One region of the Solibacillus sp. FSL R7-0682 genome, then DNA from elsewhere that is predicted to be linked to it. Evidence: riboswitches for the same ligand, from Rfam matches in the RefSeq annotation. Region 1 holds a riboswitch; the other holds the start of a gene.

The links. A riboswitch is a leader RNA that binds a small molecule or an ion and turns the genes downstream of it on or off. The one in region 1 is predicted to bind S-adenosylmethionine.
Region 2: another riboswitch for S-adenosylmethionine. It lies ahead of MKZ17_RS01075 (methionine ABC transporter ATP-binding protein); the one in region 1 lies ahead of MKZ17_RS04480 (methionine ABC transporter ATP-binding protein).

The regions. Positions count from the first base shown of each region.
Region 1 covers NZ_JBBOUI010000001.1:891,458-903,535, reverse strand. The annotation lists gene gltB (glutamate synthase large subunit) at 1-4,483, opposite strand, end outside; gene MKZ17_RS04495 (LysR family transcriptional regulator) at 4,602-5,504, shown strand; gene MKZ17_RS04490 (MetQ/NlpA family ABC transporter substrate-binding protein) at 5,563-6,369, opposite strand; gene MKZ17_RS04485 (methionine ABC transporter permease) at 6,534-7,202, opposite strand; gene MKZ17_RS04480 (methionine ABC transporter ATP-binding protein) at 7,195-8,223, opposite strand; SAM riboswitch class I at 8,389-8,496, opposite strand; gene MKZ17_RS04475 (thioredoxin family protein) at 8,558-8,860, opposite strand; gene MKZ17_RS04470 (toprim domain-containing protein) at 8,868-9,194, opposite strand; gene gcvH (glycine cleavage system protein GcvH) at 9,326-9,706, opposite strand; gene MKZ17_RS04460 (arsenate reductase family protein) at 9,787-10,143, opposite strand; gene MKZ17_RS04455 (acyl-CoA dehydrogenase family protein) at 10,250-12,031, opposite strand; gene MKZ17_RS04450 (acetyl-CoA C-acetyltransferase) at 12,074-12,078, opposite strand, start outside.
Region 2 covers NZ_JBBOUI010000001.1:200,060-212,137, forward strand. The annotation lists gene MKZ17_RS01045 (NAD(P)/FAD-dependent oxidoreductase) at 23-1,237, opposite strand; gene MKZ17_RS01050 (phospholipid phosphatase) at 1,384-2,040, shown strand; gene MKZ17_RS01055 (hypothetical protein) at 2,127-2,483, shown strand; gene MKZ17_RS01060 (M20 family metallopeptidase) at 2,523-3,728, opposite strand; gene MKZ17_RS01065 (MetQ/NlpA family ABC transporter substrate-binding protein) at 3,744-4,598, opposite strand; gene MKZ17_RS01070 (methionine ABC transporter permease) at 4,611-5,273, opposite strand; gene MKZ17_RS01075 (methionine ABC transporter ATP-binding protein) at 5,263-6,288, opposite strand; SAM riboswitch class I at 6,401-6,500, opposite strand; gene MKZ17_RS01080 (DUF948 domain-containing protein) at 6,834-7,238, shown strand; gene MKZ17_RS01085 (glutathione peroxidase) at 7,339-7,884, opposite strand; gene MKZ17_RS01090 (hypothetical protein) at 8,405-8,527, shown strand; gene MKZ17_RS01095 (hypothetical protein) at 8,542-8,664, shown strand; gene MKZ17_RS01100 (GNAT family N-acetyltransferase) at 8,790-9,335, shown strand; gene ahpC (alkyl hydroperoxide reductase subunit C) at 9,755-10,318, shown strand; gene ahpF (alkyl hydroperoxide reductase subunit F) at 10,645-12,078, shown strand, end outside.

The DNA.
Region 1 (12,078 bases):
CTTCTACAAACGCCTGCATCGCTGCATTATCTGCCGTTAACCCATTTAATTTATGCAGTTCAATTTTTTCGATAATCGCTTTATAATCTGACGGTACAACTTTCACAAATTTTGGAACAAATTTCTCCCATTTCGCTAAAATATCTAACGCATACGAACTATCCGTTTCCTCTAAGTGTTTAATAATCATTTGACGCACTGATTCAATTTCATGCTCCTCGGTTAACTTTTCAAATTCAATCATCTCCATGTTGCATTGTGCTTTAAATTGTTCTTCGTCTGTCGGTAACACATAACCGATGCCGCCTGACATCCCTGCACCAAAGTTTTGACCAACATCACCTAAAATGACAATTTTACCACCCGTCATATATTCACAACCGTGATCGCCAATACCTTCCACCACTATGTTTGCACCTGAGTTCCGGACACCAAAACGATGACCTGCGCGCCCATTAATAAACGCTTTACCGCTCGTTGCACCATATAAACAAACATTCCCAGCAATAACGTTTTTCTCTTGCTCTCCTTTAATGGGTGCAATCGCTACAACTTTACCACCAGATAGGCCTTTACCAAAGTAGTCATTGACATCTCCAACAACGCGCATTGTCATTCCTCGTGGTGCAAATGCACCGAAGCTTTGACCTGCATGACCAGTGAAATTAAGTTGAATTGTATTGTCTGGTAAGCCGACTTCCCCGTATTTACGTGAAATTACACTACCTACAATTGTCCCCATAACACGATCTGTATTTTTTATCGGATAATCAAGTTCTACTACTTGTTTTTCAGCAATTGCTTTTTCGACTTTTGGTAATAGCTCACGTACATCGAAACTTTCTGCAATATGATGATCTTGCTCTACTTGCTTTGTACGAGTACCTTGTATTTGATAAAGTAGGGCAGTTAAATCTAACTGACTTGCTTTCCAATGCTTTTTCGTACGTTCTGAAATTTGCAATACATCTGTTCGCCCAACCATTTCTTCTACAGTACGGAAACCTAGAATACTCATATACTCTCGCATTTCCTCTGCAATGAAACGCATATAATTAACAACGTGATCTGCATTCCCCATAAATTTTGCACGTAGCTCTGGATTTTGTGTTGCTACGCCTACCGGACATGTATCTAAATGACACGCACGCATCATCACACAGCCTAAAACGATTAATGGTGCTGTTGCGAATCCGAATTCTTCAGCTCCTAATAATGCTGCCATAATAACATCTTTACCTGTCATTAGCTTTCCATCCGTCTCTAAAATAACGCGGTCCCTTAAGCCATTTAACATTAATGTTTGATGAGCTTCTGCTAATCCTAGCTCCCACGGTAAACCTGTATGCTTAATCGACGTCTTCGGGGATGCACCTGTACCACCGTCATATCCTGAAATAACGATTACATCAGCAGCACCCTTCGCCACACCCGCTGCAATCGTACCAACGCCTGCTTTTGCGACAAGCTTTACTGAAATGCGAGCATAACGGTTTGCATTTTTTAAATCATGAATCAATTCCGCCATATCCTCGATCGAATAAATATCATGATGTGGTGGTGGTGAAATTAAACCAACGCCAGGTGTCGAGCCACGTACTTCTGCTACCCAAGGATATACTTTATTGCCCGGTAATTGACCACCTTCACCTGGCTTCGCTCCTTGTGCCATTTTGATTTGAAGTTCATCAGCATTAACTAAATAATGCGATTTTACGCCAAAACGACCTGATGCGATTTGCTTTATTGCTGAACGCTTACTATCACCATTAGTTTCTGGTGTAAATCGAGCAGGATCTTCCCCACCTTCACCAGAATTTGAACGTGCACCTAATTTATTCATCGCAATTGCCAATGTTTCATGCGCTTCTTTCGATAAAGAACCAAATGACATCGCACCTGATTTGAATCGTTTAACAATTGACTCAACTGATTCAACCTCTTCCATCGGTAAACGACGTTCTGCCTTTTTAAACTCAAAAAGATTTCGTAAAAAACCAATTCTCTCTTCATTAGCCATTTCAGCAAACATGCGATATAGACCATAATCATTTTTGCGTGTCGCCCATTGCAAGGTATGAATTGTTTTTGGATTGAAAGCATGATGTTCACCGTCAGCACGCCATTGGAAATCTGACCCTGATTGAAGCTCCGGATTCATTGACAATACAGCTGCCTCATGGCGTCGTGTCGCTTCCTCGCCAATTGTCGCTAAATCAATGCCATCTATTTGAGAAGCTGTACCTGTAAAATATTCTTCAATAACAGTCTTTGAAATACCTACCGCCTCAAATACTTGTGCGCCACGATAAGATTGTACAGTTGAAATCCCCATTTTTGACATGACCTTCACAACACCATCTGCCGCTCCTTTGCGGAATTTTTGTATGGCCTTTTCATAAGCAATGTCTAAATGATCCTTTTCAATTGCTTCTGCAATCGTTGCATATGCTAAATACGGATGAATGGCATCAACACCAAAGCCGATTAATGCAGCAAAATGATGTACCTCACGAACTTCACCACTATTCACAACGATACTTACTTTTGTTCGTAAGCCAATTCGTACCAAATATTGGTGGATTGCACTAGCCGCAAGTAAAACTGGTATTGTAAGTTGTTTTGCATCCTCTACATAATCCGATAACACTAAAATCGTTTTACCACCAAAAATTGCCGCTTCTGCCTCTGCTTTAATTCGATTTAATTCACTTTCTAAATTTTCAGTAAATAATAAAGAAATTTCAGCTACTTCAAAATCTTCTTCTTTATTATTTATTAATTGCTCATACTCAGCAGTCGTTAACACTGGTGTATTTAAAATTATCCTACGCGCATTTTGAGCTGTTGGATGTAATAAATCACCTTCTGCCCCTAAAAGCGTCATTGTCGACGTTACAACATGTTCACGAATCGAATCAATTGGTGGATTTGTTACTTGTGCGAAAAGCTGCTTAAAGTAATTAAATAATGATTGTGGTCGCTCAGATAATACAGCAAGCGGTGAGTCGTTCCCCATCGAGCCTAGCGGATCTTTTCCTTCTTTAGCTAATGGCACAATATATTTTTGAACGTCTTCATATGTGTAGCCGTGAATTTTTTGACGTAATGTAATATCTGTTACCTCTGCAAGCTTTTCTACTTTTGTTTCAAGCTTTAGCATATTTTCTTCCAACCACGTTGCATACGGCTGTGCAGCTGCCATTTCTGATTTCAACTCTTCATCTGAAATGATTCGTCCTTGCTCTAAATCGATTAGAAGCATACGCCCTGGGCTTAAACGGTCTTTATATAAAATATCTTCCTCTGCGTAATCAACAACACCCGTTTCTGATGAGAAAATGACATGGTCATCTTTCGTTACATACAAACGTCCTGGACGTAATCCGTTGCGATCTAAAATTGCACCGATTTGTTTCCCATCGGTGAAGCAAATGGCTGTCGGACCATCCCATGGTTCCATTAAACTTGCGTGATATTGATAAAATGCTTTGCGGTCTTCCTCGATGCGTGGATTTTCTGTCCATGGCTCTGGAATCATCATCATAGCTGTTTGTGCTGGAGTACGACCTGCTAACACGAAAAACTCAAAGGCGTTATCAAGCATTGAAGAGTCTGAACCCGTTGTATCAATAATTGGTAGTAATTTTTCTAGATCATCACCAAATGCTTCCGATACAAATTGCTGTTCACGGGCACGCATCCAATTAATATTGCCTCGTAATGTGTTAATTTCACCGTTATGAATAATATAACGATTTGGGTGCGCACGCTTCCAAGATGGGAATGTGTTTGTTGAATAACGGGAGTGTACAAGGGCTAAAGCAGATACGAAGCTTTCATCCTGTAAATCAATATAAAAGTCACTAACTTCTTCCGGGGCAAGTAATCCTTTAAAAACCATTGTCTGGCTTGACATACTAGGAATGTATAATTCATATCCTTGTTCGTTTGCCCAATGCTCTAACTGCTTACGGATTACATATAATTTTCGCTCAAATGCTTTGCCATCGCTTTCTGTTGATTTGATAAATACTTGACGTACAACAGGTGCACTCGATTGAGCGATATCACTTAAGTTTTCTTTATTTGTTGGAGCTGTTCTCCAGCCGATCAATTGTTGACCTTCTCCAGTAATCAGCTCGTTCATTTTTTGTTCAATTTTTTGTGATTGTACTCCATTTTCCGTTAAAAATAATTGACCTACACCGTACTTTCCCTTTTCAGGTAAATCTAACTCGGGACAGTTTAATTTGAAGAAGGCATCTGGAATTTGTACCATTAGTCCTGCGCCGTCGCCCGTTTTACCGTCTCCCCCACGTCCTGCACGGTGTTCTAAGCGACATAACATTTCTAAACCGTTTTTCACGATGGCATGTGATGCGATACCTTTCATATTGGCATACATTCCTATCCCACATGCGTCATGTTCGAATTCCGGATTGTATAGTCCTTGTGCTTTAGGTAACTGGTGAAAACTCATTATAATTCCCCCTCATTCTTTCAATAACGTATTTACATTTTAAAGTTTTCGAAATAATATAAACAATATATAGTTTGGATAGGAACAATCTACTTTTTAGATAAATGGGGTGTAACTAGTGGAATTACGACAATTACGTTACTTTGTCGAGGTAGCTGAACGGGAGCATATTTCGGAGGCAGCAGAGCATTTACACGTTGCCCAGTCTGCAATTAGCCGTCAAATTGCCAACCTAGAAGAAGAGCTTGGAGCACCACTTTTCGAGCGAGTTGGACGTAACGTCAAACTCACACCGATTGGGAAAACTTTTTTAGAACACAGCATTGCCGCTCTCAAGGCTATTGATTTTGCTGCAAAGCAAGTTGAAGAGTATTTAGACCCAGCAAAAGGGACAATTAAAGTCGGCTTCCCAACGAGCTTAGCAAGCTATGTTCTGCCGACTGTTATTTCAGCATTTAAAAAAGAGTACCCTGAGGTTTCTTTCCATTTACGCCAAGGATCGTATAAATATTTAATTGAAGCGGTAAAGAATCGCGAATTAAATTTAGCGTTACTCGGTCCATTACCTCCAAAAGATGAAACAATTGATACGACTGTTCTATTCAGCGAAAACATTCATGCTTTACTTCCAGCGACACATCCACTTGCAAAAAAAGAGAGTATTAACTTAATTGATTTACGAAATGATGATTTTGTACTATTCCCGGAAGGGTTTATTTTACAAAAGGTAGCAGTAGATGCATGTCGTTCAGTTGGATTTGTTCCAAATATTACATCTGAAGGCGAAGATATGGACGCTTTAAAAGGGTTAGTTGCTGCTGGAATTGGGGTAACACTTTTACCTGAAAGCTCTCTTTACGACTCTACACCGCGCATGACGGTTAAAGTACCTATCGCAACACCTGTCATCCGTAGAAATGTCGGAATTATTGCACCAACAACAAGAGAACTCGCACCATCTGAACAAGTATTTGTAGATTTTGTTTCTAAATTCTACTCGCGACTTACACGATTCCAATAAAAAAATCCCGATTTTTGATATTCAATCAAAAGTCGGGATTTTTTAGTTATTTTAGTTATTATTTTTCAACTGGAACTACCGAACCGCCCCACTCTTTTAAAATGAAATCTTGAATTTCTTTTGAGTGTAACGCTTCAACTAATGCTTTAATTTCTTTCGAATCTTCATCACCAGATTGTACTGCAATAATGTTGACATATGGTGAAGATTCACTTGATTCGATTGCAATCGAATCCTCTAATGGATTAATGCCATTATCGATGGCGAAGTTTGAATTGATTAATACTGCATCGCCCTCTTCGTTTTCATACATTTGTACTAACATTTCAGCAGCTGTATCGTAATCAAATACAAAGTTTTTCGGGTTTTCTACAATATCAGATAACTCTGCTTTTGTTTTATCAATACCATCAGCTAATTTAATTAAACCTTCTGTTTCAAGTAATGAAAGCATACGGCCATGGTCCGCTACTGAGTTTGAAAGTAAAATTGTTGCACCTTCAGGAAGTTCCTCTAAAGATTTATACTTTTTAGAATAAATACCGATTGGCTCGATGTGAATTTCCCCAGCATTTACAAAGTCATACCCAAAGTCAGCTTTTTGAGCTTCAAAATATGGAATGTGTTGGAAGTAGTTCGCATCTAAATCACCAGATTCTAAATCCTGGTTTGGTAATACGTAATCTGTATATGGTTCGATTTTTAACTCGATACCTTGCTCTTCTAAAATTGGTTTCACTTTTTCTAATATAACTGCGTGCGGAGTGTTCGATGCACCTACTACTAATTTTTCATCTTCCCCACCACATGCTGCAAGTGCAAAAACTGAAGCACCTAAAATAACGCTTGATAATAATTTTTTCATTGTTTTACCCTACCTTATTTTTAAATTTTTGATTTAGTTTTACGAAACATTTTTTATATTCAGTAAATTCTCCGTGAAGACGCGCCACTAATTAAGTGTGCGTCTATTTTTTAAATACAAAAGCTTCAAAACTAAATCAGTATAATTACGGCCTGCGCCTCTAACTATCGCTTGTCTACCTTTGTTGTAATAAAATCTCCGATGTATTGAATAATAAATACCACGACTAAAATTAAGATCGTCGCCATTAATGTTACGTCAGTACGGTTTCTCTGGAAACCATCTAAGAATGCCAGGTTTCCTAAACCACCTGCACCGATAATTCCAGCCATTGCTGTATAGCCTACTAATGCAACGGCTGTAACAGTAATCCCTGAAATTAGAGCAGGTAAGCTTTCTGGAATTAGCACTTTCCAAATGATTGTTGACGTTTTCGCACCCATTGATCGTGCCGCTTCAATAACTCCTTTATCAATTTCTCGGAGTGCGATTAATACCATACGAGCATAGAATGGTGCAGCACCAATAATTAATGCAGGTAATGCTGCATTCGCACCACGAATTGTTCCTAGAAGGAACTTTGTGAATGGAATTAATAAAATGATTAAAACGATAAATGGAATCGAACGGAAAATATTTACTATTGATCCAGTTAAAAAGTGTGCGGCTTTGTTCGCCCACAACTGATTGTCACTCGTTAAAAAGAGAACAATTCCGATAATAATCCCTAACACGAATGTAATGACCGTAGCAATTGTTGTCATATACAATGTTTCGTATGTTGCCTCCATCATTTTACCCCAGTCAACATTCGGAAATAATTGCTCAAGCATGCTCAATCACCTCCGTTTGAATTTCATGTTGCGCTAAAACATTTAATGCGGCAGTCACTTGATCTGGAGTACCGTCAATATGAATGTATAGAGTACCTAATGAACCACTAGTTGTTGTTGAAATTTTACCGTGAACAATATTTACGACAATATCAAATTGCTTAATGATTTGTGAAATAACAGGTTGCTCTGTCGTTTGACCAACGAAGCTTAATTTTACAATCTTACCAGATGGATGATTCGCTAAAATATGCTCGATGGAAGCTTGCATTTCTTGTGTTTCCCCTGATGCTTGTGATACAAAGTTTTTCGTAATTGGTGCTTGAGGCTGTTGGAATACTTGAAGAACATCCCCTTGCTCAACTACCTTACCGGCTTCCATAACAGCGACACGATGGCATATTTTCCGAATAACATGCATCTCATGGGTAATTAGAACAATCGTTAAGCCGATTTTTTTATTAATGTCTAACAGTAACTCTAATATTGATTCCGTTGTTTCTGGATCAAGTGCTGATGTCGCTTCATCACACAATAAGACTTCTGGATTGTTGGCAAGTGCTCTTGCTATTCCGACACGTTGCTTTTGCCCACCCGATAGCTGTGATGGGTAAGCTTTACCGCGGCCAGATAAACCTACAAGCTCAATTAATTCTTCTACACGCTTTGCACGTGCTTCTTTTGGTACTCCAGCAATTTCTAATGGAAATGCAATATTCTCCTCAACTGTACGAGACCAAAGTAAATTAAAATGCTGAAAAATCATGCTAATCTTTTGTCGCGCTTCACGTAGAGTAGTTCCGGAAGCCTTCGAAATATCTTGGCCGTTGACAATAACTGAACCGGTAGTTGGCTTTTCTAACCCATTTAACAGGCGAATCATTGTACTTTTACCGGCACCACTATAACCGATAATGCCAAATATTTCTCCATTTTTAATCGATAAGTTTACATTATCTACTGCTTTAAGCTCGCCGCTTTTCGTCTTGTAAACTTTCGTTATATTTTGTATATCAATCATTGTTTAAACTCCTTTAATCTGAAATAACCAACCAGTTATTTTCAAAACATTCCTGCACATTTCGCATCTTCGAAATCGAACAAAGGCGTTAAAAGCGCCATCTAACAATAAAAAACCTCTCTACAAAGACAAGTAGAAAGGTTTTCACATATACGCTGAACCGTTCTCTCATCTCTCAAAGATAATCTTTGTGTGAATTGGCACCTTTTCATTAAATATAATGCTGGTTGCCGGGCTTCATAGGGCACTTCCCTCCACCACTCTTTATAAGAGTAACGCTATTAAGTTTATTTATTATGAATGTTACTTTATCATGGTAAACTGCATACGTCAATTATTTTTTTAATATTTCATACAAAAAAGGTACGGATTGAAATGCATATATCTTTTCTGTAATTTGACCATCTTCTGAAATAATTAAGCAAGGTACGCTTTCAATTTTCAATTCGTAAGCTAATTGCTCCATATAATTGATATTTGTCATACCTAATGGAAAATCCGGTAATAATTGCTCAATTACTTCTAACATTTTTTTTGCTACACCACATGTGCCACACATTGGTGTATAAATATATAAGGCTGTTTTCCGATGTTGCTGGATTTGTTGTTCCCATACTTCTTTCGTCCACTGTTCCATCTTGATGTCATCCTTCTTTAATAATAAATTTCGCATCTTTAAGAAGCTTAATTAAAACTTTGGTTGGTGTTTCGGCTACTTCTCGAAATTGAAATGGAATAATTAAATGTTGCGCCTCTGAATAGACGCGGTTCATGAGCTTACGTAATTTTTCACCATTTCGATCTGCATCAAACATCGTCACCATTTCATAATGCTCATATGGTTCTAATAATTCAATTAAATCGTCTTCACTAATTGTACCATTTGTACAAAGAATCTCTACTTGTTCATTAAAAAGCGGGGTAATTTTTAGCTTATCTGAACGTCCCTCAACGATAATACATTTTTCCATTGTGAGCCTCCTTCATAGCTTCTCTAATACTAAGAGCATACCATATGACTCATTATTAAGAATCCTCGCCTATTTTATATTATAAAAAAAACGCTAAAACCTGATCACTCAGATTTTAGCGCAAAAATTAATTATTGTTCGATTAATTCCGCATAAGCGTCAGCATCCATTAAATCTTCTACTTCTGCTTCTACCGATAATTCTACTGTAATCATCCATGCCGTGCCGTATGGAGATTCATTAACGTATTCTGGGTTGTCTGAAAGTTCTTCATTAATAGCTACTACAGTACCTGATACAGGCGCGTATAGTTCAGAAACTGTTTTTACAGACTCAACGCTACCGAATGGCTGGTCTTTTGCAATCTCGTCACCTACTTCTGGTAACTCAACGAATACGATGTCACCTAATTCAGATTGAGCGAAATCAGTAATTCCGATTGTAGCTTTGCCGTCTTCAATTTTTACCCACTCGTGCTCTTTTGTATAACGTAATTCTTTTGGTGTGCTCATGAGAAAACCTCCAAGTAATATGTAGTACATTCATGTTCAGTTTGCCATATTTCGTTCGGAAATTCAACAAGAATAGCGCTTTATTTCCAAGTTTCCGAGAAGTCAGACTCCTTAAATCCTAATGTTAATTTATTACCATCTGTAACGATAGGTCGTTTAATTAACATCCCGTCTGATGCAAGTAATGTTAATTGCTCGTCCTCAGACATATTCGCTAGCTTATCTTTTAAGCCAAGCTCACGGTACTTTTGACCAGATGTATTAAAGAATTTTTTCAATGGCAAGCCACTTGCTTCATAATATGCTTTTAATTGCTCTTTAGAAGGTGTTTGCTCGACAAGATGAATGTTTTCGTATTGGACCCCATTTTCGTCTAACCATTTTTGAGCTTTTTTACAAGTTGTACATTTTGGATATTGAATCAATTGAATTGTCATGCTGGTACTCCTTTTTATCGTGAACTTTCTTCTTATTGTAACGGATTCGCTAGCACAACGCAAAATCGGATGCAGCGTCCTGCACCCGATTTTTTTTTAGTAACTATTAAACTACATACTTTTCAGCTTCAATTAGTTTTGCCGAAGCTTCACGCTTTTTCGGAATTAAGTTGTAAGGGTTGCTACGAGTTAATTTACGTAACGCTGATAAGATCATACGACCATTATCTCCTTCAACTGAAGCAAGTAATGTTTCTTTTGCTTCTTTTTCGATTTCTGCAAATGCTTCTTGACAGAAAATTTGTGTGTATAGAATTTTTTGTGCTGCTTTTTCTTCACCGTCACGCTCAATTGCTTTTTGCGTACGGATTACTGCAGATTCCATTGCATATAATTGGTTTGCAATGTTGGCGATATTCACTAGTACTTCTTGTTCTTGATCTAACTTGGCACCAAATCTTTGTGCCGCTGCACCAGCTACAAGAACAGCAATCTTCTTCGCGTTTTTCACTAAATATTTCTCTTGCTCTAATGCCGCTTCACCAATTTCCTCAGGCATTAACATTAATAGCTCATTTTGTAACTCTTGAGCAACTTGTAATAATGGTAACTCACCTTTAAGTGCTTTTTTCATGAATGTACCAGGTACGATCATACGGTTGATTTCGTTTGTACCCTCAAAAATACGGTTAATACGTGAGTCGCGGTAAATACGTTCTACCTCATACTCTGCCATGAAGCCGTAACCACCATGTAATTGCACTGCTTCATCCGCTACAAAGTCTAATGTTTCAGAACCAAATACTTTTGCAATTGAACATTCGATTGCATATTCAGCAATTGCAGCAGCAACTGATTTACCATCTTTTTGTTCGTCATCAGATAGCTGACTTAAGCGGTCCTCAAAGTAACCAACAGTTCGGTAATTTAATGACTCAGATGCGTAAATATGTGACGCCATTGTCGCAATTTTTTCTTTTGTTAAGTTGAAATCAGATAACTTTGTTTTAAATTGTTGACGTTGATTTGTGTAAGCAACAGCAAGCTCAAATGCACGTTTAGATGCACCTACTGTACCTACCCCTAGTTTGTAACGTCCGATATTTAAAATGTTGAATGCGATTACGTGACCACGACCTACTTCACCAAGTAAGTTTTCAACTGGAATCTCTGCATCTTCTAAAATTAAAGTACGAGTAGAAGACGATTTAATGCCCATTTTCTTCTCTTCTGGACCTACAGAAACACCTGGGTAAGAGCGCTCTACAATAAATGCAGTGAATTTCTCGCCGTCAATTTTTGCATAAACTACAAATACATCAGCGAAACCAGCATTTGTAATCCATTGCTTTTCACCGTTTAAAATGTAGTGTGTTCCAGCATCATTTAATTTTGCAGTAGTTTTTGCACCTAATGCATCAGAACCTGAACCCGGCTCAGTTAGTGCATATGCTGCGATTAACTCACCAGAAGCCAATTTTGGTAAGTAGTGCGATTTTTGCTCATGATTACCGAATAATACGATTGGTAAAGAACCAATCCCTACATGGGCACCATGTGTAATGGAGAAGCCACCAGCTGGTGACATTTTTTCAGCGATTAATGCTGACGAAATTTTGTCTAAGCCTAAGCCTTCATATTCTTCTGGCACATCCGCAGCTAATAAACCTAACTCACCCGCAGTTTTTAATAAACGTACTGAATGTTCGAATTCATGATGCTCTAAGTTTTCAATCACAGGTACGACTTCATTTTGTACATACTCTTGTGTTGTTTGAGCAATCATTTTTTGCTCATCAGTAAAGTCTTCTGGTGTAATTACGCGATTGATTTCTACGTCCTCAATTAAGAAGCCGCCACCTTTAATAATGCTTTTTGTTTGTTCCATAATAAATTCCTCCCTAAGGTCTTTGTAATCTGTTTATAAAAGTTAAA
Region 2 (12,078 bases), 690 kb from region 1:
TGATTTCACTCATGCATATTTCTTATTCCTTTATTCCATGCTTTCGGTCGAGTGTCACAATTCGTGCAGCATCATTCGGTCGATTCATAATTAAATCGGCTAAGATTTTTGAGCCGAGCATACTATAAACCGTGCCATTTCCCCCATATCCAAGTAAATAAAAGTGATTCGGTTTACTCGGATGTTCACCGATAAACGGTAAATGATCGACGGATTCACCGAATGATGCACAATATTTATAAGGTGCTTCAAAAGATTCACCGGGCAAAAGTTCATGTAACCGATTCAGTAATAGTTGCCCCATATGGTCAATTTTACTTTCGCTATTAGAAGGGGTTGCATTCCCTTCATCTAATCCACCGATAATAATTCTATTATCAATTGTTTTTCTCATATAAATGTAAGGACGGGCAGTTTCCCAAATGAGGGCATTTTCAAACCAATCCATTTCTCTAGTTTGTGGCTCTGTTACGATGGCATAAGAACGATTAACATCAGTCCCCTTCATCCTTCCATAAGGCAGTCTTTCATAGCCCGTTGTGTAAATCATCCTTTTTGCTGTAAAAACTCCCTCAATTGTGTGTACGACTACATGGGTTTCTTCGTCTTCAATAATATTGACAATCGTTTGTTCAAAAACATCTAGACCGCGTGTTTTTAATTGCTCTGTTAAGCTAACCACAAATTTATAAGGATTAATTTCTGCATCATTTTCTGTAAAAAGTACGGCTTCGGTTTCGAATGGTAGTCTTTTTTTTGTGACGATGCCATTCCAATATTCTGCAGGGAAACCATGTTTAATCAATGTTTTACACTCTTTTTCTAATTTTTTTACATCCATCTTCTTACTTGCAAAACAAATGCTAGGTCTTCGAATAAAATCTGCGTGACTTGGTAATGTTAAAGCAATTTCTTCTATAGAATCTACGGCTTCATAGCAAAATTTATAAAATGTAACTGCATCTTGCTCACCAATTAAGTCGGCTAATTCATGTAGCTGAATATCGTTGGAATATTGTAATAGACCTGTATTAGCTAATGTGCTCCCTGAACCGATTTCATTTCTTTCAATCAATGCGACTTGAAGTCCTTCATCTAGTAATGCTTTTGCAGTAAGAACTCCACTCATGCCACCTCCGACTATAAGCGCATCATAGTGGGGTTTAATAGGAGGGTTTATATGAGTTGGTTTAGAAAAAGTAGTTGGCCAAAATAATGTTCCACTGTGTAAGTTCATTTTTATCCTCCTCAAAACTTTTCTATGTTTTTCCCCGAATTTTTGGAGATATAATCACTTGTTAATTATTTTATTTTTGATAAAAATTCTTAATAAAATGTAAAAAAGGGTAATAAAAAGAAATAACAGAAATGGGAGGAATGATTTTGGATCCAATCCTTTTTGGTGTATTTACATTGCTATATATATTCGTGTTAATTTGGGGGGTAAAGAGACATAAAAAAACCGCTTCGGCCATTTTATTTTTAGTGGTCATTGCATTAATTTATGATAATGGGGTTTTAGCTGTTGGTCATTTAATTGGGGGAGGGGAGCTATTGGAGCTACTGAACTACGGGCGATATTGGCTTCATGCTTTATTTACACCAACCCTTATCTTGTTTTCTTACTTTATTTTGAGGGAAGCAGGTATTCATCTGGCACAAAAAAACTGGATGCTCTATTTGTATAGTAGCTTGACCATCGTCGCAATAATTGCTGAGTATTTTGTAGAATTACATGGACTTCGGTTAGCAATTCAAGATGCATATGGTGTACTGAGCTATGTATCGACACAAGAAGCTTCTGGTCCACCGCCGATGATCGTAATTGTACTTGTAGCATTGCTGTTTGCATCTATAGCGTTATGGTGGAAGGTAGAATGGTGGTGGATGCTAGTTGGTACGGTCGTAATGAGTTTAGGGAGTGCTATACCAATAGATGTTGGAAGTAACGCTATTACAAACGCATTTGAACTGTTTTTAATTATAATGCTCATGTTAACAGCTATTCATTTTTCGAATAAATCCTACTTATATAATTAACACTCATTTATAACGGTAGAAATTAGAATTTTAGCGGTAAAGTTCGTATAATTTAAGTAATGACGTTTTGAAATGGAGTTTAACAAATGAAGACATATAGTTTTAAATTATTTGGTGGATATAAAGTAGAGGTCGATAAAAATGAAGTGGCGATTGATTATAATGGTGAGAAATGGTGGATTATTACTAGAGCTAAACCGCGTAAGAAGACGATTGCCTTTGACGAGTTGATTCGCATTGATTATAAAGAATCAGGCATTACTTTTGGCTATGTACGATTTATTACGAAAGAAAATGAGGAGTATCTTAGTAGCTCTTATGTAGCCCAGCACGATGAAAATGCGTTTATGGTAGAAAAGGATGAGCTTGCGAAATTGAATGAAGTGTTAGAACTACTGAAAAAATATAATAAAAATATCGAAATAAAATTATTAAAAGCTTAGCGCAGTGCTAAGCTTTTAATAATTTAAAAAATTGTTTAATTATAGAAGTGCTTTCGCCTTTAATGCTTGTTGGTGAGTTGCTTTTGCTTCTTTTACAAGCTTAGGAGATTGTAAAAACGCAAAGCCTGTTTCCGCAAGAGCGATAGCACCTGTAATCAGTGCTTCATAACCTTTATCAGAGTTGGCAGCATCACGGAACTCATTTGTATGAGCGACTAAATCATCTGTGCCAATTTTAATATAGCCATGTGAGGTCGGCACTTCATAGCTTATATTTCCAGCGTCTGTTGAGCCAGGAGAACGGTGACCACGTGGGTGTACGTCTTCTCCAAGCGTAGATAATTTTTCAGCTAATATGCGGTCTATTACTTCGTTCACAACAAGGTCCTTAACTTCATTTTGGAAGCGTTCCACTTTTACTGTTGCACCAGTAGCAAGTGCTGCACCTTCTGCAATTTGACGGATTTTATTTGATACTTCCTCTGTTTTTGACCAAGAAGTAGCACGAATATAAAAGCGTGCGGATGCATAGTCAGGGACGATATTTGGTGCATCCCCACCATGTGTAATAATACCATGAATACGAACATCCGACGGCACGTGTTGACGCAAAGCATTAATGCTGTTGAATAATTGAATCACTGCATCTAATGCGTTAATTCCTTTGTCTGGAGAAGCAGAAGCGTGTGCTGCTTTTCCGTAAAAGTGAAAATCTAGGGGATCTACTGCAAGAGATTCATTTGTCACGCCTGTTTTGCCAGAAGGGTGGAGCATCATCGCAATATCAACATTTTTAAGGAAACCATGACGAACGAAACTACCTTTTGCACTACCATTAGGGCCACCTTCTTCAGCTGGTGTACCTAGCACAATTACTTTACCACCTACCGTATCAATTGTCTCTGCAAGGGCAATAGCTGCCGCAATACTTGTGACACCAATAATATTATGACCACATGCATGACCAAGACCGGGTAAAGCGTCGTATTCTGCTAAATAGGCAATGGTTGGGCCGGGTTTACCGCTATCTTTATGTGCATAGAAGGAAGTTTCATGGCCCGCTACAGCTGTATCTACTATAAAGTTTGCCTCGCGTAAAACTTTTACTAGCTGCTCGCTAGCGAAAACTTCTTGATTTCCGATTTCAGGATTTGCGTGTATTGCTTTACTTACGGTGATGTAAGCCTCTTTATTTTGATAGACGGATTGTGCAATAACTGATTTGCTTTCAACTGTAACTGACATGATAATTCCCCCTCGTTATTTTGATTGTACTTTTAAATCTTCGAAAGTTTGTTGTAGTTCACCATCTGATAGGACCGTCATGATTTGACCACCCTTTGTATCATCGTGAATTGCTTTTTCAATTTCCTCTGTGTGATAGAGCTCAATAATTTTTTGATATACTTCATTGTCCTTATCTTCTGCTCGTCCAGCAATGATATTCACGTAAGGGAAAACACTTTCATCTTCAGCTAGCTCTCGGTAAATTGGATCCTCACCAGGATTTAAACCCGCTTGTCCAGCGATTCCGTTATTGATAACAGCAGCTACAACATCAGGTAAAACGTGTGGTGTTTGCTGTGCGGTCATTGGAATGATATCTAAGTTTAGTTTGTTGGCAGTAATTTTTGATGGATCTCCGAATAACCCGAAGTCCTCTGCTAATTGGATAAAGCCTGCTGATTCTAATAGGCGCAATGCACGTGCTTGGTTAGAAGGATCATCAGGGATGGCAATTTTGTCACCTTCTTTTATTTCCTTTATATCTTTAATTTTTTCTGAATATAAGCCAAGTGGGGCAAACACAGTTGAGCCTAATGGAATTAAATCATTGCCACTTTCGTTGACATAACTTGCTAAAAATGAAATGTGTTGAAAGGCGTTTAAGTCGACTTCGCCTTGTGCTAATGCATTATTTGGTAATGTATAGTCGGCAAATTCAACCAATTCAATTTCGATACCTTCTTTTTCTAACTTCTCTTCTAAAATCGGCCACTGTGCACCGTCTGCACCATTTACACCAATTTTTACGACTTCATTTTCGTTGCCTCCACAAGCTGCTAATGTAAAGGCTGATACGGCTGTTACTGCTGATAATAATAATTTTTTCATGTTATTTTTCTCCTATCGTCTTAATATTTTTTTTGCTAAGAAGTTACCTAACCACTGAGCTAGCTGTACAAGAATAATTAATATAATAACTGTCACTATCATGACGCTACCGTCAAATCGCTGATAACCATAGGTGATTGCAATGTGACCTAAACCACCGCCGCCAACTGTTCCTGCAATAGCAGAGAAGTCGATTAAGCTGATTGTGACGAAGGTTAAACCTAAAATAAGGGGACCTAACGCTTCCGGAATTAATACCGTAAAAATAATTTGCAGTGGACTTGCCCCCATCGCTTTTGCCGCTTCAATAACACCTGGATCGATACTAATTAAGTTTGTTTCAACAATGCGCGCAATTCCAAAGGCGGCTGCAATCGTCATAGGGAAAACAGCTGCAGTTGTTCCAATTGTTGTCCCCATAACGATTCGAGTTAGAGGAGATAGCGCAACTAAGAAAATAAGAAATGGAATCGGGCGAATAATGTTGATTAAAATATTCAGCACAGTGTATGTAATTTTACTTTCCAAAATATTATTTTCTCGTGTTACAAATAAAAGTAAACCTATTGTTATACCAAGAATAGAGCCAAAAATAAGCGTTAAAATAACCATGTAGAGCGTTTCGCCAGTTGCTTCAATAATTCTTGGCCAAAATGTATTCCAATCAACCTTCATTTAAAATAACCTCCTCTACTTCTACTCGCTGTGAAAGCTCGTTGATCACTTGTTTCACCTGTGCATCATTCCCTTGGAAGGAAATAAGTAAGTTCCCGAACATTTTATTTTGGAGCTCTCGTACAGAACCGTAAATAATGTTGAAGGGTACTTGATGCTTTTGGGTGATTTCAGAAAGTAGCGGGTTATGGGTTAATGAGCCTTTAAATAAGATACGATATAAATGCTGACCACCAGACTGTTGCCATTCTTTTAATATTTGCTCGGACGGAATGTCTTGGTGTACGGATTGAATAAAGCGCTGTGTAGTTGGATGCTGTGGTTGTGTAAATACCTCATATACTTCCCCCTCCTCAATGACTTGCCCCTTTTCCATGACCGCAACGCGATTACAAATCGATTGGATAACATGCATTTCATGTGTAATTAATAAAACCGTAATTCCGAGTTCTTGATTTACTTGCTTTAATAGTTTTAATATATCGGCAGTCGTTTCCGGATCGAGTGCAGAAGTTGCTTCATCACAAATTAAAATATCCGGATTCGTCGCAAGTGCGCGGGCGATGCCGACACGTTGCTTTTGCCCCCCTGATAACTGTTCAGGGTAGTCTTTTGCTTTTTCAGATAAGCCAACGAATTTCAATAGTTCCGCTGTTCGTCGTTCAATTTCAGCTTTTGGGGCCCCAGCTAGTTTTAATGGATAGCCAATATTTCCTGCGACAGTACGTGACGTCATTAGATTAAAGTTTTGAAAAATCATCCCAATACGTCGGCGCAATTGACGAAGATCTTTTTGGGATATCGTCGCTAAGTCAATACCTTGGACTTTGATGGAGCCTGTTGAAGGCTTTTCAAGTAAATTGACGAGACGAAGCAGGGTACTTTTCCCAGCGCCACTAAATCCGATAATGCCAAAAATATCGCCTTGATTGACCGTTAAGTTAACGTCTTTTACTGCATGTACGTCCCGATCTTTCGCTTTAAATACTTTGGATACATTTGAAAATTCAATCATATTAAAACCTACTTTCATTCCGCTACTAAAGTTATTGTTGAAAAATAAAAAACCTTCCGCATCATAAAAAATAAGATACGAAAGGTTGAAAGGACAATTTTCACCGCTTTTGATCTTATCTTCCAAGTTTGCACTTGCAGGATTTGGCACATTGCATAATAGCTGTTGCCGAGACTTCAAAGGGCCTGTCCCTCCATCTCTCTTGATAAGAAAAATATTTAGTTGCGTTTAATATGTCCCTAATCTTAAAGCCTAGTAAACTGGTTGTCAATATAAAAATAAAAATATTTTAATTTTTCCGAGTAAAACTTTTTTTCTGAAAACAAGTAATGGAAATGCTGTTTTATCCAAATTTATGCGGTTATATAAGTAAGAAGAAACCCTTATTTCAAATAATAGTTTTTAAAAATTTTTGTACAAAAAATAATGATTAATGTAGTAAAAAAATTTATAAATAAACACATCCTTAAAGGGTACATTAGCCATTTTTAGGGTAGTTGTAATAAGATAAAGGAAATAAAATGTTGTAAATGGGAGGTTTTCTAATGAATGCATGGTTATTAGCTGCAATTATTGTTTTGATACTCGCGGTCGTAGTATTTGTAGGATGCTTGGCTATAGTTGTAGTCCCGTTAAGAAATACAATCAAAGTACTTTTAACACATGTTCAGGGCATTCAAAAGCAGTTGGAGGGTATACAAACACAAACTGTAGCGCTAACAGTGACAATGGATCGGATAAAAAAGGACATTGATAATAAAAAGGAAACCATTCAATTGGTTATTCAATCTGTAAAAGAGACGAGTACCGTATTAAATAAAGTAAGCGAATCTTCACAAGCTGCAACAACGGCAATTGTAAGGCAGTTAAATACAGATTCAGAAAAACAGGCACAGACAGAGCAATGGATAAATACCGCGATGAAATTTATAAATCGCAAAGCTCAGTAGTGGTGGAAAGGGCATTCTACAATTGGAGTGCCCTTTCACACTTTTGAAAAGGGTAATTAAACTAGATTGCTTCCGCTTTTTCTAGATGCTCTTTATGTACTTAAAGTAATTGTTCGATTGCCAATTCGATATCAAGCATAGATGTATCTGGCTCAAAGCGTTGAATAACCTTACCTTTTTTATCAACTAAAAACTTTGTGAAGTTCCAACGAATATTACGCCCGATTAAATAGTCAGGGAAGTTTTCTTGAATATGATTAAATAGCATTTTTTGTTGCATCGTCTGTTGCGCAAAAGGAGGGCAATCTACTTTATGCTTTAAATAATTGAAAAGTGGGTGAGTAGCATTACCGTTCACTTCAATTTTTTCGAAAATAGGGTATTGTACACCGAATTGAAGTTTACATTTTGAAGCAGAAGTTTGGCCATCTTCAGGGTTTTGATTGCCAAATTGATTACAAGGGAACGATAAAATCTCTAGGCCGCTTGTTTTATATTTTTCATATAGCTTTTGCATATCCTCGTATTGATAAGTAAATTGACACTCACTAGCAGTATTAACGATTAGCATTGCTTTATCACGGTATGTTTCCATTGATAAAATTTCACCATTTGGTTTTTTAATTAAGTAATTATATATACTCATGAGCATTCTCCTATATAAAGTTATTTTATATTAATTATATAGGCGTAATTATATAGTTTCCAGAATTTCGCCTTAACTAGAAGAGTAAACGCTTCAAATTTTAATCAATCTTAAAATTCAAAGAGTTTGATTACTACGATGGCAAAAACGAGATAGCTAGTAATTAATTATTTTTCCTCATTCATATTTACTCAACTAATTTAAAAAATTACTCCCTACATCTCTCCTTACTATAAAAGTAAAAGAGAAAACGCTTTATTCTGTTATATAACAAAAGTTGCTACTTAACGATTTGCTTTTCTGAAATACGGTTATTCCTTAAAAAACATTGATGTCACAAAGTGTTCAAAGAAAGCGTTTTAATTATGAACACATTGTGAAAACCAACAAATATCTCTTTTATTTAAAAAAAATCGGAGTAGAATGAGAGAGGAATAAGATGTTATATAACAAGTTGCAAAAGTCAGTGGGGAATGAACGATTTTATAATGAAAATTTGAAATCAAAGGAGAAATGAACCATGTGGGTAGTGACAGTATTTAATAATCAAAATGATATTCGTATGTTTGAATACACAACAAAAGCAGAAGCGGCAAAAGAATTAGCCAAATATAAAAATGCCGTATTATCATATACAAAATAAAAGGAGCAAAAAATATGTGGATCATTACTGTTTTCAATAATCGAAACGATATTCGTATGTTCGAGTACAATACAAAAAATGAAGCAACACAAGAATTAGCCAAATATTCGAATGCTGTATTATCATATACGAACTAAAAAACAGTAGCCCTGCTACTGTTTTTTGTTTGTTCATTTTATATTATTTCCGCTTTAAGTAAAAATTCAAATTTTTGGTAGATTTATATGGTACAATAATCATTAAAAATTCTGGAGGGGAAAATATGTTTACATACTCAATTGATGAAGAACTATCATTAAAATTAGTTACGCTTCTAGATGCACCGAGAATTTTTGAATTAACAGAACAGTCTCGAACTTATTTACGTGAATGGTTACCTTGGCTCGATTCAACGAACACCGTATATGATACAGAAAACTATGTGAAATTTTCAATGAAGCTTTTTGCAGAAAACAACGGATTAAATACAGCGATTTTGTATAGGGGAGAGATTGTAGGAATTGCAGGATTTAACCAATTGAACTGGGGAAACAAAACAGCATATATTGGTTATTGGTTAGGCGAATCTTATCAAGGAAACGGTATTATGACACGTGTTGCTAAAGGGCTGACAAATATAGCCTTTGATGAATTTAATATGAATAAGGTTGAAATTCGAGCTGCAATCGAGAACAAAAAAAGTCGAAGTGTTCCGGAACGATTAGGTTACGTCTACGAAGGAACAATACGTAGCGCTGAGTGGTTATATAATCATTATGTAGATCATGCAGTTTACGGGATGCTTGCAGAAGAATGGGAAAATAAATAAATATCTCGCTTGTAGATAGAATAGGTAGAGATTTTTAACTTCAAAACATGATAAATGAGAACAAACAAATATTTTAGAGGGAGAGAATTCTATTGTAGTATGTAGAATTCTTTCTTTTTTAATGAAAATAAAAAACATAAATGCATTTACTTCTTGTGATTTTTCAATAATGTTAATTCAAAATAATTCTTTATTATGTATAAAATTATATTAGTTTTGTTTATTTTTTGTAAAAAATCGTTTTGAATGAAAGGGTTTGAAAGGGATTGTTGATTTTCCAATGTGGGGATATTAGTATTATTCACTTGTTCCAAACAGTTGACGGGAGTTGTATATTATAAGATAATTTTAATGGTAATTATAATTATTTTATAATAATTATAAGTTAGGTACTTGGAACTTTAAGGAGGAAAAATATAATGGCTTTAATCGGTAAAGAAATTGCAGAATTTAACGCGAAAGCTTATCAAAAAGGTGAGTTTATCGACGTATCTTCAGAAAACTTCAAAGGACAATGGTCAGTGGTATGCTTCTATCCGGCAGATTTTACTTTCGTTTGCCCAACTGAATTAGAAGACTTACAAAACGAATATGCTACATTAAAATCTTTAGGGGTTGAAGTTTACTCAGTATCTACTGACACTCACTTCACTCATAAAGCTTGGCATGACACTTCTGATGCAATCGGTAAAATTGAGTACATTATGATTGGTGATCCATCACACGTTATTTCTAAGGCATTTGACGTGTTAAATGAAGAAGATGGTTTAGCAGAGCGTGGAACATTCATCATCGATCCAGATGGTATTGTACAAGCTTACGAAATCAACGCTGGTGGTATCGGTCGTGATGCATCGACTTTAGTTAACAAAATTAAAGCAGCTCAATACGTACGTAACAATCCAGGTGAAGTTTGCCCAGCTAAATGGCAAGAAGGCGGCGAAACATTAACACCAAGTCTAGACTTAGTAGGTAAAATCTAAGTTTTAGCGAACGAACGCGAAGTGGAAACACTTTAAATAGCAAACAGGGGCGACAAAGAACAATCTTCACCGATTGATTTTTGTCGCTCTGTTTTTAATTCATTACGGAAGAACGCAGTATTGTAGAAAGGGAAACGTAATTTCTCTTCGACATAAGGAAGAAAATTCTTTTCCGGTTTTATGTGGAAGGTGTATCTTTCTAACGATAAACTCTCTATCGTTTCAAACAACAAGAAACGAGGTGATTCGCTTGCTGTATTCGAGAGAGAATGAGGATTTATTTTTTGTTTTAAACAATAAATTCACGTCATACAGCAGCAAACTCAATGTTAGATAATCAAATTAAAGCACAATTGCAGCAATACTTAACAATGCTTGAAGGAGACTTAGTATTAAAAGTAAGTGTTGGCGAAGATAAAACATCAAAAGAAATGTTAGAACTAGTAACAGAATTAGAAAAAATGTCTCCACGCATCACAATGGAACAAACACAATTAGAACGTACACCGAGCTTTAGCGTTAATAAAGTAGGAGAAGATTCTGGTGTTGTATTTGCAGGCTTACCACTAGGTCACGAATTTACATCTTTAGTGTTAGCGTTATTACAGGTTTCAGGCCGTGCACCAAAAGTAGATGATGCGGTAATTAAACGTATTAAAGCAATTAAACAACCTATGAAGTTTGAAACATATGTAAGCTTAACTTGTCACAACTGTCCAGATGTTGTCCAGGCGTTAAACATTATGGCTGTATTAAACCCAAACATTTCAAATACGATGGTTGAGGGTGGCGCATTCCAAGACGAAATTAAAGAACGAGACATTATGGCTGTACCTACAGTTTTCTTAAACGGTGAAAACTTCGGTGGTGGTCGAATGGAATTAGAAGATATTTTAACAAAACTTGGTGAAGTATCGGATGGATCTGAGTTTGCGGATATAGAACCTTATGATGTATTAGTTGTTGGTGGCGGTCCAGCGGGATCTGCTGCGGCGATTTATTCAGCACGAAAAGGGATCCGTACAGGTATCGTTGCAGAACGATTTGGTGGTCAAGTAAATGATACATTATCAATTGAAAACATTGTAGGAATAAAGGCTACAGAAGGTCCAGCGTTCGTATCTAGTTTAGAAGCGCACGTGTTAGACTATGACATCGATGTGATGAAATCTCAGCGTGCTACAAAGATCGAGAAAAAGGATTTCGTTGAAGTGACATTAGAAAACGGTGCCGTACTAAAAGGGAAGACTGTAATCCTTTCTACGGGTGCTCGTTACCGTCAGCTAGGTGTTCCGGGTGAGCAGGAATTTAAAAACAAAGGTGTAGCTTATTGCCCGCACTGTGATGGTCCAATTTTCAAAGGAAAAGACGTTGCAGTAATTGGTGGCGGTAACTCGGGTGTTGAAGCCGCAATTGATTTAGCTGGAGTAGTGAAACATGTAACGTTAATTCAACGTAGTGGAGAATTAAAGGCGGATAAAGTATTGCAAGAACGCGTGAATAGTTTGAAAAACGTAACAGTCATTACAAATGCTTTAACACAAGAAATTACTGGTGATACTAAAGTGAATGGATTAACATATGTTGATCGTGTGACGGGAGAAGAAAAACATATTGCACTTGAAGGTGTATTCATTCAAATTGGCTTATTACCTAACACTGAATTCCTACATGGTGCAGTTAACATGACGGAGCATGGTGAAATCATTGTTGATAAACACGGGGCTACAAATTTACCGGGCGTTTTTGCAGCGGGTGAC